2 regions of the Brevibacillus sp. NSP2.1 genome follow, and region 2 is predicted to be linked to the other one. Evidence: predicted binding sites of a transcription regulator. Region 2 holds the regulator's gene; the other holds the start of a gene.
The links. The regulator LexA, encoded in region 2, represses DNA repair genes until DNA is damaged. The targets are predictions, from matches to a motif close to CGAACATATGTTCG.

Region 1 (8,957 bases), 1.0 Mb from region 2:
CAATCGCGATAATCGGACCTACGGCAGTAAACGTACAGCCAAGCACAACCGGGAGACGAATCCCTGTGTAGCGCGTCCCGATGACTTGCAGCAACGTAGCGATCCCGCACGTGAACAAATCGGCGGCGATCAAGTAAGCAATCTGCGCAGGAGTCAGGTTCAGGGCCCCGCCAATGATAAGCGGTACGACGACAGCACCCGCATACATCGCAAGTACGTGCTGCAGACCTAAGGTAACTATCTTCTGTTTGGATAGCATGAGGTATTCTACTCTCCTCTAGTAATAGGATTTAGACACGGACAGTTTCCGCTTGAATGAACTGAATGCCCTCTGGAGACATGGACGCGATGCGCGCCAAAGACTCAATGCGGACCCCCGCTTGCTCCAGCAATCCACGGCCTTCCTGGAAGCTTTTCTCGATCACGGCTCCGATGCCGACCAGGTGAGCGTTGGCGTCTTTAATAATCTGGGTCAACCCGATCAGCGCAGCCCCGGTCGCGAGAAAATCGTCCACGATCAGCACGCGGTCATCCGGCGACAAATACTGCTTGGACACGCTGATCTGATACGTTTCCTGGCGGGTGAAGGAGTGGACAGGAGCCGAGTACACCTCTTCTGTCAGCGTCACTGCCTTTTTCTTTTTCGCGTACACAAAAGGCACACCCAAAGCGAACGACGTCGCCAGCGCAAAATGAATGCCGCTCGCCTCGATCGTCAAGACTTTCGTAATTTTCTCGTCGGCAAAAAGCTGGGCGAAACGCTCGCCGATCTTCATCGTCAATTGGGGGTCTACCTGATGGTTCAAAAACGCATCCACCTTCAACACGGATGCGGACAGCACCTTGCCGTCTTGTACGATGCGTTCTTGCAATTCTTTCATGTTTTCTTCCTCCTCCATCAACTCTAGCGTGCCAGCAAACGACGCTAGTCCAACCAAATGAGAACACTTCGCTTCGCCGAGTTGTTCGGGCGAACGGCGCTTGTCCTTTTTGTCGATATCCATTTTTCTGGATTCCATCGACGAAAAAAAATAAAGCCCCGAACGGACAGGTCACAGGCAGGCTCAGGTGATAAAACCAACGCCAAGTGAAACTGTCCCTCGGGGCTTTTCTCCCTCAGGTATAACACGCCACAAAAAAAGCGTGTCAGCGTCCTTTCGACCAGACGACCCACTTTCTCCTGTCACATGGAACAGGAAACAGCGATAAGCGCAGTCGATGGAACGCGATTTCACTCGTAGTCAGGTGATTTACGGTCACCCGGTAGAAACTGTTGGGCCTTATTCCCAAAATTATACGAGCACTTCGTATGCGGTTTATCCAGCACGATTGCTGGGTCTTGCCCCAATCTATCACAACTGGCTTGCTGGAATCAAGCGTAAATTTCTGAAAGTCGAGCCGCGCGCTTGCCCTGTCTCCAAACGAAAAGAGCCCCCGGTTGTCCGAGGACTCTTGCGTTTTATCGCTTCGGCTTTTTGCTTCGCGCTTGCATGGTGATTTTTTTCCACTTGTCCTTCTCTGCTGCTGCCAGCCTTGCATCTTCCTTGCGAGCCAGATGGGCCAGTTCGCGCTGAAGCTTCAAATAGCTGTCGAAGCGAGCTTTTTCCAGCGAACCGTCCTCAATCGCCGCCCGAACGGCGCACCCTGGCTCCCGCCCGTGCTGGCAATCGTTGAATCGACACGTTTCCGCCAGTTGCTCGATATCGTCAAATGCTCCGCGGAACCCCTCATCCGCTTCCCATAGCTGCAGCTCGCGCATGCCCGGTGTGTCGATCATGAGAGCGCCGTCCGGAAGCTGGAACAGCTCGCGGTGAGTAGTCGTATGGCGGCCGCGATCGTCTCCCTCGCGCACTTTGTTTACTTTTTGCTGCTCTGCTCCGCTCAGCTTGTTGATTAAGGTAGACTTGCCGACACCAGAGGACCCCATGAGCGCCACTGTCTGGCCACACCCCAGGTACGGGGCAAGCTGTTCCAGCCCTTCTCCCCGCTCTGCGCTGACTACGTGCACAGGCACGCCAATCGCGACGCTTTCTACGTCCGCGATGCGCTGCTCCAGATCGTCGCACAAGTCGGCTTTTGAAAGCACGATCACCGGATTGGCTCCGCTTTCCCAGGCGAGGATGAGATAGCGCTCCATCCTGCGTATATTAAAATCGTTGTTTAAGGCATTCACTAAAAATACGGTATCGACGTTGGCAGCCACGATCTGCTCTTCGACGCTGTCTCCCGCAGCTTTGCGGGAAAACTTGCTCTTGCGCGGCAGCACTGCATGAATCGAGGCTTTCTTTTCCTCGGGACGCGCCGTGATGACGACCCAGTCTCCTACCGCCGGATAATCCTCGCGGCCAGTCGCCTCATAGCGCAACTTGCCCGTGACTTCGCCCAAAAGCTCGCCGTGCTCGCTCAACAGACGATAAATGCGTTTATGTTCCAGCGTGATTCTGCCCACGCTGTAGCCTTGCTCGGCATAAGGGGCGAACAGATTGGCAAAATGCTCATTCCAGCCCAAAGTTTGCAAAACAGATTGATTGGTTGTGTGATTCAAAACGGATTCCCCCTGCAAATGGTTGTATGATTGGCCCTACGCCAAAACCAGTCGCAGTCGAATCCTCATTTTTTTGAACGGTGCTACTGTTCGCTTGAAAGGAGGATTCCTGCGACGGACGTTCCTACACTCTGTACGAATTTGATGTTTGCCATAATACATCTCTCCTTTTTCAAGCCCGCACCATTCATGGTTTGGAATCAACTTTTTCCCAATCATTGTAACACATCAGGAGGCATGGAAAAAGCCTCAGTCTCCACCTCCACCGCCGCCTCCGCCTCCGCTGTCTCCACCGCCACTGTCGTGGCTGCATCCATATCCATCCGAGTCGTGGTGGCGATGATGGTGATGATGGCCGCTGTCCACATAAAAGGCTCCGCCACTGTCTGAGGACGACGAATACGAGCGTCTCCTTCCGCTCTTTGCGACGGCTCTGATCGAAAAGAGAGTCACTGCGATTACGAGAAAAACGACGATGAGAATAACGTACTCCATCAGCGTCCACGCCCTCTCCGCCCCTAAGGGGAATACTGTGTTCACTTTCATTATACCACAAGCTGGCTAACACTTTTGGAACAGGATGGGTGAAAAGGATAGCGTTGGTGGGGAGGGGAGCTGACTGCCTCGGGGTCGGGGTGTCAGAGGGGCAGGTTTTCTGGCTGTCTGGCTGTTCGGTTGCACGGCTTTCCGGCTTTCCGGCTTCACGGCTTTCCAACTGTCCGGCTGCACGACTTTCCGACTGTCCAACTGCACGGCTTTCCGACTCCCCGGCCGTTATGGCTTCCGCTTCCGGCCGCCCGACTTTCCGACTTCCTGACTGTCCAGCCATCTAACCATTTGGCTGACTTCCCTGCCCTTCCTGACCCTCGCGACCTCCCGTGACCTGCCACCTCACCCCACAAACTGCCCGGCAACTGGCGCGAGCGCCAAAATGCCGGCAATCGCGAACACCCGACAAGCCTTTCTCGTATAGCAATACGCCTTGAGCTGCCCCTTATCCTCATCCAGCAAAAGAATCCGGATGATTCGCCTGCTCGTCTGGCCCCGCTTGTTCAAATAAATGATCTCAACCGCTTGCTGTCTGTCTCTGTACTTTTTCAAATCCGCCAACACCAAAGCTGTCACCGCCTCATGAAAAGACATGATTGATTGGACGCGCAGCCGTCGCCCCATGCCTAGCTGCTGTTGAAAACATCCTAACACAAGAGAACGCATGTTCGCAAATTGGTTTTTTTCCCTGCTTGCTACCGGGATCGTTATGGCTGCGTCCTCTTCGGCTCGCGACAATTGGATGAGCCTCTTTTCAAAAGAGACGGTGCGGTATTGCACAAAAAAGCCCGGCCACCTTTAGTGGCCAGGCTGCTATTTCACTTTTTCCTTCGAATTTAGAATCAACTTTTTTAACAACGCATCGCTTTCTTTACGTTCAGCCTCGGTTACAGACGGTATGGCAAGGATACCTTTTGCGACATCTTCAAGCTTCTCCATTCGAAGATCGATTAAAAACTTGTTTCCCATATTGCCATCCTCCTATCCAAAGCCTGAACCAATTCAAAAGCTGACGGCGGCGGTATTACAATTCTGTGACCGATACTCTGTGCACGTAAAGATTGAACTTGAGACTCCCACGGCTAAAGCCGCAAGCCTTCCACCTTGCGGTGTACGGGTGGGATTCTTGAATGACTAAACGTTCGCAGTCCATTTCTGTTTTGAACAGCCTTCAAGATGAGGACATCTCATTGCCCCTCCTAAGACAGTGCATATAGCATCTTAGGCTGATTGACTGTTACCATCAATCACAGGTGCATATCGAATGTTCATAGCACCGACTAAATCACGATGTTTTTCGAATCCACATTTGCATTTATACTTACGGTCTTGTGCCTTATTCTTCTCAGAGCATTTAGGGCATGTCTGACTTGTGTATGCAGGATTCACATGCTCAACTCTAATACCAACTAAATTCGCTTTATATTCAATGAACTGACACAGGCGATAAAATGACCAAGTATGCAGATTCTTTTCGTTTTTACGGCTTGTTCTTGCCATCTTTTGATAGGGGTGAATGGCCGGAAGCGGCGAAAATCGCTTTCACCAGCGCCATGTGGTTTTGGCATAGAAAGCCGACCTTTTTGCCGCGGACAAGTCCGTATTTCTCTCTGCATGCGGATGTGTCGTTGTCTTTATACAAGCTGCTTCCGGTCGGGCTTGCCCAGGTCGGTGTAGGCGATGCTGTCAACGAACACAATCTCTTTTGGCAACTGATACCTGGCGACTCGCGGGCGCAGCCAGTCCAGCACAGCTTCCTCGGTCAGCCCGGCATAGCTCGCAGGCTGCACGAACGCTTTCAGCCTTTGCCCAAACGCTTCGTCGGGAATGCCCACCACAGCCGCGTCCTCTACGCCCGGATGCTCGGCCAAAATGCGCTCCAGCTCGATCGGATACACATTTTCTCCGCCGGATACGACCATGTCGTCTGTCCTTCCGCATAAAAAATAATACCCGCGCTCATCCCGATAGCCCAGATCCCCTGTCTCGACCCATCCGGTCCGGGTGGAAAAAAGCGCTCCCCGCCTTCGCACGCAAAGCTGCCCGATCTCGCCTGCCGCGAGCTTTTGCCTGTCCCTTCCCCGGACGTGCAAGCCGACACCGCCGATTTTTTTGCCGATGGTGTGCGGTGCGGACGCCAGGTCTTGCGGAGTTGCGACGGCACAAAGGCCCGCTTCGGAAGTTCCGTACAGGTTGAACAAGACCGCTCCCAATTGGCCGGACACTTCGGCGGCAAGTGCGGGCGTTAGCGGCGCGCCGCCAGAAGCGATGCAAGCGAGAGACTGCAAGGCGCTCGCGTTGTGCCGCAGCATTTTTCTCAGCATGAGCGGAACGACCGTCACGGCGTCGACCTTGTGCTTTTCGATCAGCGCACAGGCGTTGGCGGCGTCGAAGCCGGGCGTTATCACGACTTTTTTGCCCAGCGCAAGGAACAAGAGCAAGATCGCCAGCCCGTATCCGTGGCAGATGGGCGTAGCCACATAGGCAGTATGGCAGCCCAGCAGCCGAAGCCGCGTCAGCAGCGCCAAGCGTTGTTCTAGATCTGCTTGCAGAAAAATCTTTGTTCTGTACCGAGGGCAGAACACAAAATGGTAGTTTAATAATGAAAGGGTTGTGCTTGTTCTTCTGTATTCGTTCATACACCTATTGTATCAGTTTTCTTTATATACTACAACATATGAACAACAAAAAAGAGTGGAATTTTCAAATACTTGAAGTACCACAAACCTTCGATTTATTCGTGGTACTCCGTATTTGACCTCACTCTCATCCCGCCCCTAAAGGGGGTGCTATCGCACCGTAGCGGGCTTTCTCGTTCGGAAAATCTGTAATGTTCAATGAGATTCGTCTTTGCAAAAAATGCTACCCAGCCACCGAATCCTAAATCAAAACTTTTTTTGCACGCAATGGCAAAAAGATGAGGGCCAACACCAACAAACTCTTTTTTTGCGCTACCTATGTTCCATAGGGCGCTTTCTGCCACATATACATCTACCCACAGTTCGTTTGGCTCCAAGGATATTAAACCTTGAACCGTAAGCTTATATACATCGCGCGAACTACTCTGAAACTCTTTGCGCCAGTTAACGCCTGCGCAGCACCCGCCCGAACACCGCCAGGATTGGCAGCAGTAGCAGCGCCGCCGTCAGCAAGGATGCGCGGATCGACAGGCGGTTTCCGATCCAGCCGACTGCTGGTCCTCCTGCCGTCTGTCCAAACGCGTTGGACTGGCTCATCATCGACAGGACGGTCGCCCGCACGCTGCTTTCGATGTTCAGGTTCAGCCACGTGTCGTACAGCGGGTTGATAAGTGACTCGATGGCTCCGATCAGCAGCAAGGTGGCCAGCGCCCAGCCAAAATCAGGAGCCATGGCGAAGGAGATCAACGCCGCAATTTTCAGCGCGGTCAAAACGAACATGCCGACAATGACGACACGCCCGTTGTTGACATCCAGCCGCTTCTCGGCAAAGCTGACCGCGAACAGCCCGAGCAGGCTCGACAGGGCGGCAATGATGCCGAACCACATCGCCATCGAAATGTCCGCAAGCTGCGGGAAGCCAATCTCGGAAATCAAGTGCGCTTCCCGCAGGCGGTCGTATCCCTCGGAAGCTGCGCCCGTAAACAGCGTCACAAGCAAAATCAACAGCAAGATCGGCTGCCTGCGAATGACGTGTGCGCCAGACAGCCACGTCTGGGCCATTTCCCGCCAGTGGGAAGCGCCTCGCTCGCGCTCCCTGGGCGTAAAGCCCGTCTCCTGCATGAACAGGATCAAAAACACGCCAAGCCCCAAATAGATCAAGCCCCCGACCAGATAGGGCAAGTTTGGAGCCAGCGTGGACAGCCAAACGCTCAGCCCGATTCCGAGCATATTCGCCAGCAAAGAGTAGCGCTTCGCCCGCATGAAGATGCTCCCGAGCTTTTCTTCCCCCACCTCGTCCGCAATCCAGGCCGTATCGGCCCCGCTGACGAACGTGTCTCCCACGCCGAAAAACACTTGGGCAACCAACACCCACATAAACGCGGAGACAAACGGCAAAACACCATCAATGGCAGGCAAAATACCTTGCAGAACAAAAGCCGTCCCCAGCAAAAACATCCCGATAATGACAGACAGACGGCGGCTGTACGTATCCGCCACCACGCCCGTCACGCCCTCGAACAAGAGCACGGACAGCTCCAGCACCATGCCGACCAGCAAAAGCTCAAACGGATTCAGTCCCAGCGCCGCAATGTAGTAGAGCGCGTAGGTCGTAAACATCGTCGCGTTGGCGAGCGACGTCGCAAATCGTTTCGTCATATATACATGCGTTGCATTCATAACCATGGAAACAGTCTCCACCTCTTTGGGCAGATGACACGTTCCGTCTTTCCAGCCGTGATGCCGCTAGATTACTGCTCGTTATCGCGGAGAAAATCCGCACGTGCCACACTGCCACTCGTATTGTTTTCCTACTCTTGTGTTCGCTTGCGCCAATTTGATTGTGATTGACATTATTTAACACCTCCGAAAGTAATTAGCCTTCATTATAAAGTGATTCCGGAAAAATAGGTAGAGAAAAAATGAAAAATGCCGTGCAGCATATCGACTAGCTGCACGGCATTTCCGCCGTTTGGTTTTACGCTTTTTTTCTAAACAGGCTCACAATGGAGAGCAGAAGCGCCAGTCCGGAGAGCACCAGTGGCAATGTGTTGCTGCCGCCTGCACTTGCCGCCGCCTGATCTTGGGCTGGGCTTGCCGCCGGTGCAGCAGCGTCGTGCCCGTGATCGTGTCCGGCTTCCCCAACGCCCGCTTTCACTGTAGTCACGGACGCAGGCGTCTTGGAATCCTTGTCTCCGGTCCACTCCACTACTTCGCCATCCGCGTAAGTCTGATACGCTTTCCATGCGAGTGCACCTTCCTCTTTCGGGTTCGCGCCCACGAAAGCGAACTCCATGAACTCATGCGCCTTGATGCCGCCGTCTGTCGCGGTCCAGACGAGTGCTGTGTTCACGCCGTCCTTGTCTTTTTCAAACTCGTAGCTCCAGCCCGGAACTGGCTGTACGGTGTTCACTTTCACTCCAGCCGGAAATTCCAGCTTCACTTTTACTGTGTTGACGTCCTTTTCCACAGGTACGCGAACGGTATATTTTTCATAAGAGCCGGTAGTGGTTTCTTTCGGATAGACGTTGACGTGCGCTTGCGCCGCAGTCGCGAGCGTCAAAACTGCTCCTGCCACCAATACACTGCTCAGCCATTTTTTCATCTTCATGCAAAAAAACCCTCCTAGTTTGTCGCCGTTTGTTTTGCGGCTTGTGTGTTTGTCGTATCATTCATGTCAGTCGGATAGTTGGTCTGGCTCATCCAAAGCCCTGCCAGCACAGCGACGATACCGAAAATGATTTCCCAGCGCAGCCATTTCATGCGCAGACTGCCGTTCGCCCGCCAGCGCTTCGTTTGCCGATAGGCGAGCGCGAGCATGATGCAGACGCTGACGATTTTGGCGTAGAGCAAATAGCTCCAGGCAAGCGAGCTTTGCCAAATGAGCGCCACATCGGTCTGCACGATCAGCATGAGCACTCCCGTCACGACGGCAAGTACGGCCGCCGCGGCAACCAGGCGCAAGAAGAAGGCCTTGAACGGCGCATTGCCCCGCTCTGTTTCTTTTGCCACCAGCAGCAGGTAGACGAGCGCGCCAAGCCATAGCGCCACTGTCAGGACGTGCAACAGCCGCAGCACGATCGACAGCCAGACAGGAGCAATCCCCCAGGCATGGCCGCCAAAAGCTTGCGCGCCAATCAGCAGTACCCAAATTCCCGCGTACCAGCCAGATACCATGTTCGGAATAGCCAATAGCAGCAGGAGCAGAAAGGAGACGATCAGCA
Region 2 (8,957 bases):
TTGAACAAGGAGCCGCCACTGTTTTTCGCGCATGATCGTGTTTCTGCTCATTTGACCATCGTAGCCAGAAAATCATGCAGTTTTTCCAGCGAACGAATATTTTGATTGCAAGTGACGCTGTCTTGACACAAGTAGTTTCCTTTTTTCAAATACGTGCCGTCGCCCGCCCCCCGCGCTTCCAGGACGAACATGCCGATGTCGGTAATTTTGTTGCAGATCGCACAAATCCCTTTTTTGGGCAGGGGAGTAAAAACGCCGTGAATGCCGATCAGCTTGTCAGGGTAGTAGGCGATAATGTACTTTTTGTCTGCCCCGCTGTCGAACCAGCTTACATACGACGTTTCGGCATACGGGATTTCCGCTGTCGCAGGCGGCTTGAGCTTCTTGACCTTCGGGAACATTTTTTTGATCGCTTGCTCGGTCAAAGCGGGAAAAGGGATGATATACGGCGAGAGCCGCAGCAAAAACTGTTTGGCTTCGTTCTTTTCCTTGATGGCTGCGAGTGGCGCAAGCAGTTGTTTTTGTTCCTCTGTCATGCCGGGGAAGAGCTGGAACACGGATTCCTGGGCGATTTCTTTGCGGGCCCGGATGACGTTAGGGTCTGTGCTGCTTGTGTATGCGTTCAACAAGGTTTGCACCTGTGCTTTGATGAAGTGATAGTGGTGGGGTGAAATAAATGGTTGCATCTTTCTGGTTCCTCCTTGCAGCGTACTCCGTCGGGCGTGAGGAGTCGTGATGGTGTTTGTACCTTCTACTGTAAAAGGAGCGGAGTGCGCTGCAAAGGGAAAGAACGATTGTAAAAAGAACTCGGCATAGGAAAAGCACTGACCGTCTCGTGGACGCGCCAGTGCTTTTGTCTATTTGGCATACACAATCTTTTTGATCGTTTCCGTCGAGAGAAAGTACTGCTCGGCCAGCTCCTGGATGGAGGCGCCTTCGCGAAAAGCGTTGCGGATCGCGCTGTTGCGTTCATCCAACTGTTTTCTGCCGCCGGTCCGGGTCCCCCATTTGTGATGGGCCGTCTTCGGTTTCGGAATGTAGATGATTTCTCCCTGCACGTACTTTTGGATTTCTGCGATCAAGGTTTCTGGCAGCATGCTGGCTGCATTCACATATTTCATTTCCGCTCGCTCCTTATTTTTAAAGTGAAAAATAAGGGGCAAAGCCAGGAAATAAGAAATGAGATACGTTAGAGAAGGCGATGAATTGTCTAAACGACTGTCCACCTCATGCAAAGTATCGCCTTATTCCCAGGCTTTGCATGAGACGCTGCAGTATCTGGCAAACCAATTCCATTCACCAACCACACACCCCCTCGTTCGCGTTTTCTCCCTGCGCGCCGCCAAGTGCCCGCGCAGTAGTTCCCATTATAAATCATCTGTCCGCCATTTGCACCGCGGCTCTGGCGATTTTTTCGCCACGCGCGCGCCGTCCGCCTATGCGACAAAGGAGCGGGGGACTCTTTACCTGGTCACAAGAGTGCGGAGCTGTTCTTCCGTCCACTTTTCCACATCCAGCAGCGCCTGGTATGGATCGTCTCCCGGAATGTTAAAATAGGAGGCAAAAGCAGGTTCGGTTTTCAGGCCGTCTTGCTTGAGCTGGCGGATGGCGCGGAGGGCGTCAGCGCCACCGAGCAGCAGCAAACGGTGCTCGACGACCATGTGCCGATACGCATTTTGCTGTTCGACCGGGCGCGGTTGGGCAAACAGCTCAAACCAGAAGCCGCAGGCAAAAAACGCAATCAGGCAGGTGGGCACGCCTTGCACGAGCAGACGAGCTTCCTCGTAGCCTTCATACGCCGCATACGAAGCGCGGACGACGTCGGCAAACTGCTCGAGGTCGTGGCACTCGCAAATAATGTCCAGATCGCTGTCCGCAATGTCGATGTCCAGAGGGATCGTACCTGCGAGCACGGGATCGAACGCTTGCAGCCGCTGCATGACCGCGGATTGGGCGATGGCCTGGCCCGCAGCTTTTTGTTTCGGTGTCCCGTTGTGCAAATAAGATAGGTCGCGCCAGTTTCGCGTCATAGTAACCCTCCGCTTTCGTTAAAATAGGCAGGTACTCCTCGCAGACGGCCTCACGGATTCGCAAAAGAAGAGTGCAACTTCAATCGGCTTTTTCTCGTATTACCTATGTGAGAGGAGTGCATAGAGAATGGATATTGTTCTTTGGATTATCGTGTTGGTGCTTTTCGCGCTAAGTATCGCCGGTATATTTTTGCCAGTACTACCCGATACGATTTTACTGTGGGCAGGCTTTTTGCTCTACCACTTTTTCATAGCCGATCCGGGAGCGGGGTTGCCAGCGTCTTTCTGGTGGGGGATGGTGGTGCTCAGTATCTTGCTGTACGGTGCGGATTTGTTGACCAACATGTTTTTCGTGAAAAAGTACGGCGGCTCCAAATGGTCTTCGGTGGCTGCGGCCGTAGGGATTGTTCTCGGAATCTTCGTGTTCCCGCCGTTCGGGATGCTGATTATGCCGTTCGTGCTCGTGGTGCTGGTGGAGTTGCTCGTGCAAAAGCAGCCGATAGAGAAAGCGGTAAAGGCAGGCTTTGGCTCGCTGATCGGCTTTTTGGGAAGCGCAGTTGTCAAAGTCGTGTTGCAGGTGAGCATGATCGTCTGGTTTTTCCTTGCCAGATAAATATAATGATAGAGACGAAAAAGGACAGCGGAGGCTGTCCTTTTTTCATGCGCTGGAACGATTAGTGGATGAGGCGATAGACGCCAATGACTTTTCCGAGAATGGTGACGTTGTCCAAAATGATCGGTTCCATCGTCGCGTTTTCCGGCTGGAGGCGGAAGTGGTTCTTCTCTTTGAAAAAGCGCTTGACGGTCGCTTCGTCTTCTTCTGTCATGGCGACGACGATATCGCCGTTGTTGGCGACGTGCTGCTGGCGCACGATTACGTAGTCGCCGTCCAGGATACCGGCGTCGATCATGCTGTTCCCGGAAATCCGCAGCATGTACACCTTGTCTGAAGTCACGATATTTTCTGGAAGCGGGAAGTACTCTTCGACGTCCTCAATCGCGGTGATCGGCTGCCCGGCGGTTACTTTCCCGATGACGGGAACGCGAACGACAGAGTCCTCGAAGTTGTCCTGGAAGCGGTCTTCCTCAGACAGCAGTTCGATGGCGCGAGGCTTGGTAGGGTCGCGGCGGATCAGCCCTTTCTTTTCCAAGCGCGCCAGATGACCGTGCACAGTAGAGCTGGAGGCAAGTCCGACAGCTTCGCCGATTTCGCGGACGGATGGAGGATAGCCTTTGTCCCGGACTTCCTTGCGAATAAATTCGATTATGGCTTGTTGTCTGCTGGATAATTTTGACATAGAGAGACACCCCTGATTTCTCGAACATGTTTTCCTATATTATACCATGGGAGCTTGCGTTCGACAAACATAAGTTCGATTTTGATGCGAACAGGAATTTTTGACAGGGTAAATGCATTTGATTCGACAGCATCGGCCAAATCTCGAAAAAAGCGCGGGCGGGCGGCCGGAGCCGTAAGTTGCAGCCGTTCCATTGTAATAGAGCCGGGCTAACTCCAAGTCGGCAAACAGTTCCATCGTCGCGGAGCCGGGCTTACGTCGAGCCACAAGCCGCTCCACTGTCGCAGAGTCGAGCTCACGTCAAACCGCCAGCCGCTCCAGTACCGAAGAGCCGAGCTTACGCCAAGCCACAAACCGCACCAACGCGGCACACTTGGACTTCTGTTCAGGTAGCAAGCAACCAGCTAGAAACGAGCTAAATCCACCCCAATAGAGTCGCCCGGCAGCGTCATCCGAAGCAAAAACGGCTGCGCACAGCAGCTCCGCGCGAATTTGCGAGACGGCGGTTTTTGTATTGACATGAACATATGTTCTCATTTATGATAGGGATACGAACTTATAGAACGTATGTTTGTAGGGGGTCATATTATGAATGCCATGTCTATCCATAACCGTTTCGAGAAAAAGCAGCCTCGCCGCGTCCGTTTGGGCATCACGAGAGGACAAGCTATTTTGTTTTTGCTGACGTTCTCTCTCTTTTTTTACTTGCTTACCGAACTGGTGTTTGCCTCTTCTGCGCATAAAGAGACGCTAAAAGGAAAAGAAGTGACCGTTCGCTCCGGCGACAGTCTTTGGACGATTGCTGTGCGCCATCATCATTCGGAAAAGGTGGATGTGCGCGATCTGATTTTCGATATCAAAATGGCGAACAACCTCGACAGCAATCTCATTTATCCGGGGCAGACCTTGTTCATCCCGGAAACGGACTGATTCGAGCACTTGCCCGCCATCCGCTCTCTTGCCAGTTCCGACTGATATGATATAATAAAGCGGCATTACTACAGAGTGGGAGGAACCGGAACGTGGTATCTGACGCAGAAATTAAACGAATCAACGAACTGGTCAAGAAATCTCGCGAGGTTGGCTTGACTGACGAGGAGAAGCAGGAGCAAAAAGCTCTGCGCCAAAAGTACATCGATGCGGTCAAGATGTCGCTTCGAGCGAATCTGGATTCCATCCGCTATGTGGAAGATCTTGAGGAAAATCGTCCAAAACAGTAAACTTACTTGTATTGATACGGCAGACATCCTTGCTTGACGCTCGGGTGTCTTTTTGTTCCTGACGACTTCTGCCAGTTTTGCAATTGAGGAGGGGGACCAATGGCATGGGTGGCTGTAGCGGTTGGGGGAGCAGTCGGCTCGTTGCTTCGTTATGTGCTGGCGCTGGTTGCCAATCAGCCGGGCTGGCCTGTAGGCACGTGGCTGGCGAACATCATTGGCTCGTTTGCCATCGGCGTTTTGTTTGTGATCGGCAAGGAGCGGGGAGGCTTCTCGCCTGAGCTGTATCTTTTGTTTACGACAGGCATTATGGGCGGATTCACGACGTTTTCCACATTTTCGCTGGAAGTGGTTTCGTTCTGGGGAGAGGGACAATGGCTGCGCGGGCTCGTTTACGCCCTGCTCAGTATCGTGGTCGGCCTGCTCTCTTGTGCCGCGGGAATCTGGCTTGCCAGACAAATGCAATAACGACCATCACATTGATAAAAGACGAGAGGGGGGATGGGTGTGAGTACCCAACACCGCGATTACGAGGCAGAACAGAACAAGCTGGATGAGACGATTGCATTGATCGATGGGGAGATCGCTCGGCTGCGCGAAGAGATTCGGGAAGCGACCGACGATTACGTCAAGCAGGTCGTGAACGCAAGCAAGGCAAAAGACCTGCGTTATTTGGAGGATCACGGACGCGACAAGCCGTACTTTGGCCGAGTCGATTTTCTCAAGGACGAGGTTTACGAGCTTGACCAGGTGTACATCGGAAAAAGAGGGATCGTCCGCAGCGATACGTTTGATTCGATCGTCGTGGATTGGCGAGCGCCCATTGCCAGTCTCTATTATTCCGGAGAGAGCAAGGATGCGTTTTACCGGATGGGGCGCGAGATCGTGCGCGGCGAGGTGAGATTGAAGCGCAACTTCGCGATTGAGGACGGAAAAATCGTCGGGATTTACGATGGCGCTGTAAAAGAGACGATCAACCGCGAGATGGGGCACCCGGACGAGTTTTTGCAGGAAGGCTTCATCGACGAATTTTTGAACGCCAATCTGAACTTGACGAATGACAGCCGCTTAAAAGATATCGTCGCGACGATCCAGTCGGAGCAAAATGACATCATTCGCGCGGAAAAAGATCGGCCGATCGTCGTGCAAGGGGTTGCGGGCAGCGGAAAGACGACGATTGCGCTGCATCGGCTGTCGTACCTGATTTACAACTACCAGGATACGATGATGTCGAAAAAATTTATGGTGTTCGCCCCGAACCGGATGTTTCTGACGTACATATCAGAGGTGCTACCCGAGCTTGGCGTCGACGATGTTCAGCAATCGACGTTTGTAGACTGGGCGGCGCGGCTCGTGAAGCCGCTCATGCCCAAAGGCTGGCGGATCGTGAGCCCGGACAAACCGCTGCAGTTGTTTTTTGAAGAAGGGCAGGACGAGCGGGAGCAGGAAATCACCCGCCATCGGCTGCGTTTCAAAGGCTCGCTGGCGTGCCGGGAAGCCATGGAAGAGTACATACGCTACGTGATCGAGACGAGAATCCCGTTCAAAAAACTGAGTTTTCTTTACAACAAGACGAAGCAAGTGTTCTCCATCCCGGGCGAGACGATCCGGCAGTTTTTTCTGGAGCAGTTCGGGTCCTTGCCGTACCATCGGCGCGTCGATGCGCTGCGCAAGCATTTGAAGCAGGAGATGAACAAACAGCTATTTTCGCATTTGCGCGAGCGAAAAGTCGACCTCGACAAGCAAGGGCTGGCCAAGTTTGAAAAAATGCTGGAGCAAATTTTGGATACGTACCTCGTCTCCTTCCCGCGGCTGGACATTTTCGAGTCGTACCGCGAGCTGATCGCAGAGGAGGAGCTGTTGCGCAAGCTTGTCCCTGCGGACATTTCCGACGAAGTGGTCCGCGATGTGAGCCGGTCTTCTGCGGCGCTGTTTGCCCAGGAGCGGCTGGAAGCGGAGGATATCGCGCCGCTGTTGTATTTGCAGCATATCATCGAAGGGATGAACAAGGCCGGGCATTTCGACCATACCGTCGTGGATGAAGCGCAAGACTTGAGCGCGTTGGAGATTGCCGTGATTGCGCTCGCGACGAAGCGCCACTCGCTGACGATTGTCGGCGACATCGCCCAAGGCATTCACAGCTACCGCGGCATTCACGCGTGGGAGGAGCTGACCCAGGGTATTTTCGAACAGCTTCGTCCCGCCTACTACACGCTGGCGCAAAGCTATCGCTCGACAGTTGAGATCATGCTGTGCGCCAACGAAGTGCTGCGGCAGATTGAGCTGCCGGAAGCCGTCTTGGCGAAGCCCGTCTTGCGCCATGGCGAAAAGCCGGTCATGGTCGAGGCCGATTCGCGCGCCAAGCTGTGGACGGAAGTCAGCTCCCGGGTGGCCGCTCTGCAAAAGGAAGGGTTGCAAACGATCGCGATCGTCACCAAGACGATTCAGGCGAGCAAAAAGGCGCACAAGGCGCTTGCAAAGAGCATTGCCGATTTGACGCTGCTCGGCAGCAAAGACAACCAGTTTCCGGGCGGCGTAACCGTGATGCCTGCCTATTTGACAAAAGGCTTGCAGTTTGACGCGGTCATCGTGGTCGATGTGGATGCGTATCAAAGCAACGAATGGGACGCGAAGCTGCTCTACGTGGCGATGACCAGGCCGGTGCATCGCCTCGTGCTGACGAAGATGGCAGGGGAGCAGGCGCCACTGCTGGCTGAGCTTTCGCCCGAGCTGTACACGCAGGCTTGAACGTGGCAAATAGTAAAAACCCCTCTGGCTGAATAAGCAGCAGAGGGGTTTTTGCGTGTGTGGCTCAAAGCGATTAATGGTCGCCTGTGTTTCCTTTGGACGGGTTGGTGATGACGAAGCCTTCTTGCGGCAGATACAGGTAGTCGACGATGATGCCGTCCAGAAGCGGCTCGTCTTTTTTCACGACAACGTCGATTTCCTTGTCAGTGGAGACTACTTCATCCTCTTCGGTCGGTTTGTCCAGCGCCAGGCCGTAGTGTGCATGATCGCCGTGCGCGTGAGTGATATAGACACGCAGCTTCAGGTCTTTGTCTTCTTCCTGCTCCATGATCGTGGTCAGTTGCTTCGCTGCATTGCGAGTGATCTTTACCTTCATCGGTCAAGTCTCCTAACTGTATGTATGTGAGTTTCTTCTCCATCTTAGCAAAGAGGGAATTGCAGTTGCAATGTGGAAAGTGTTCTGGAACATAGAGTTGCTAGACGAACATGCGGAAGGGGACGCTTTTATGAAAATGGATTTGCGCAGCGATACCGTCACGAAACCGACTGAAACGATGCTTCGCGCGATGGCGGAAGCCGAAGTGGGCGATGATGTTTATCGCGAAGACCCGACGGTAAACCGACTGGAGCAGCTTGCAGCGGAACGGCTCGGGAAGGAGGCGGCCTTGTTTGTCACCAGCGGCACACAAGGCAACCAGGTCGCTGTGCTGACCCACTGTGTCAATGGTGACGAGGTGATCGCGGAAGCGGAATCGCATATTTTTTATTACGAAGGGGGAGCGATGTCGGCTCTGGCTGGCGTGCAAACCCGGACACTCGCGGGAGAGCGCGGTGCCTTGCGCCCGGAAGACGTGGAAAAAGCGATCCGCGGCAACAACATTCATTTTCCGCGAACGAAATTGATTTGCCTGGAAAATACGCATAACCGGGCTGGAGGCGCGGTGGTCACTGTCGAGCAGATGAAGGGCGTCTATGACGTGGCGCAAAAGCACGGGATTCCGGTTCATCTAGACGGGGCGAGGCTGTTCAATGCGGCGGTCGCCCAAGGAGTCGACGTTTGCGAACTGAGCCAATACACGGATACCGTTCAAGTTTGCCTGTCCAAAGGGCTGAGTGCGCCCGTAGGCTCCATTTTGGCTGGGGACCGCGCTTTTATCGAAGAAGCGAGATGGTGGCGAAAAAAGCTCGGCGGAGGCTTGCGCCAAGCGGGCTATTTGGCTGCGCCGGGAATCATCGCCTTGACCGAGATGGTCGAGCGGCTGCGTGAAGATCACGAGCGGGCACAGCAGTTGGCCGCAGGCTTTCGCAAGCTGTCCCTGACTGTCGAGCCTGTCGAGACGAATATCGTGCTGGTCAGGACCGATTCGATCCAGGAGACAGCGGTTGACTTTTTGCAGCGGCTCGCAGACAGAGGGGTGTTGGCGGTCGACTTCGACGAATACGTGATCCGCTTTACGACGCACCGTCATATCGACGAGCAAAGCGTCGCCAAAGTGCTGGAAGTCGTAGAGAAGCTGCTGGGAGCAGCGAAGTGTTCCGGGTAACGATACAGGCTGTTTGAGCGAGAGCGAAAAGCCAGTCCAGCACCAGACAAGGGGCGGACTGGCTTGTTGCTTGGGAAGCGCTGAAGAAATAGAATGAATTTTTTGACAATATGTATAAAA

Region 1: a site for LexA is predicted at 3,752-3,765, ahead of M655_RS07160 (WYL domain-containing protein). Genes of this name have one in related genera too.

Annotation. Positions count from the first base shown of each region.
Region 1 covers NZ_CP048274.1:1,453,397-1,462,353, reverse strand. The annotation lists gene M655_RS07180 (nucleobase:cation symporter-2 family protein) at 1-259, opposite strand, end outside; gene M655_RS07175 (xanthine phosphoribosyltransferase) at 291-881, opposite strand; purine riboswitch at 1,219-1,320, opposite strand; gene rsgA (ribosome small subunit-dependent GTPase A) at 1,460-2,545, opposite strand; gene M655_RS07165 (hypothetical protein) at 2,783-2,935, shown strand; gene M655_RS07160 (WYL domain-containing protein) at 3,437-3,718, opposite strand; gene M655_RS07155 (hypothetical protein) at 3,908-4,063, opposite strand; partial or broken gene M655_RS07150 (zinc ribbon domain-containing protein) at 4,316-4,600, opposite strand; gene M655_RS07145 (class I adenylate-forming enzyme family protein) at 4,729-5,622, opposite strand; gene M655_RS07135 (MFS transporter) at 6,178-7,419, opposite strand; gene M655_RS07130 (YcnI family copper-binding membrane protein) at 7,712-8,344, opposite strand; gene M655_RS07125 (copper resistance CopC/CopD family protein) at 8,359-8,957, opposite strand, start outside.
Region 2 covers NZ_CP048274.1:2,469,650-2,478,606, forward strand. The annotation lists gene M655_RS12425 (FusB/FusC family EF-G-binding protein) at 48-686, opposite strand; gene M655_RS12430 (CD3324 family protein) at 858-1,121, opposite strand; gene M655_RS12435 (DUF4269 domain-containing protein) at 1,464-2,030, opposite strand; gene M655_RS12440 (DUF456 domain-containing protein) at 2,158-2,643, shown strand; gene lexA (transcriptional repressor LexA) at 2,705-3,328, opposite strand; gene yneA (cell division suppressor protein YneA) at 3,917-4,258, shown strand; gene M655_RS12455 (DUF896 domain-containing protein) at 4,351-4,548, shown strand; gene crcB (fluoride efflux transporter CrcB) at 4,648-5,013, shown strand; gene M655_RS12465 (HelD family protein) at 5,053-7,293, shown strand; gene M655_RS12470 (HesB/IscA family protein) at 7,367-7,669, opposite strand; gene ltaE (low-specificity L-threonine aldolase) at 7,800-8,837, shown strand.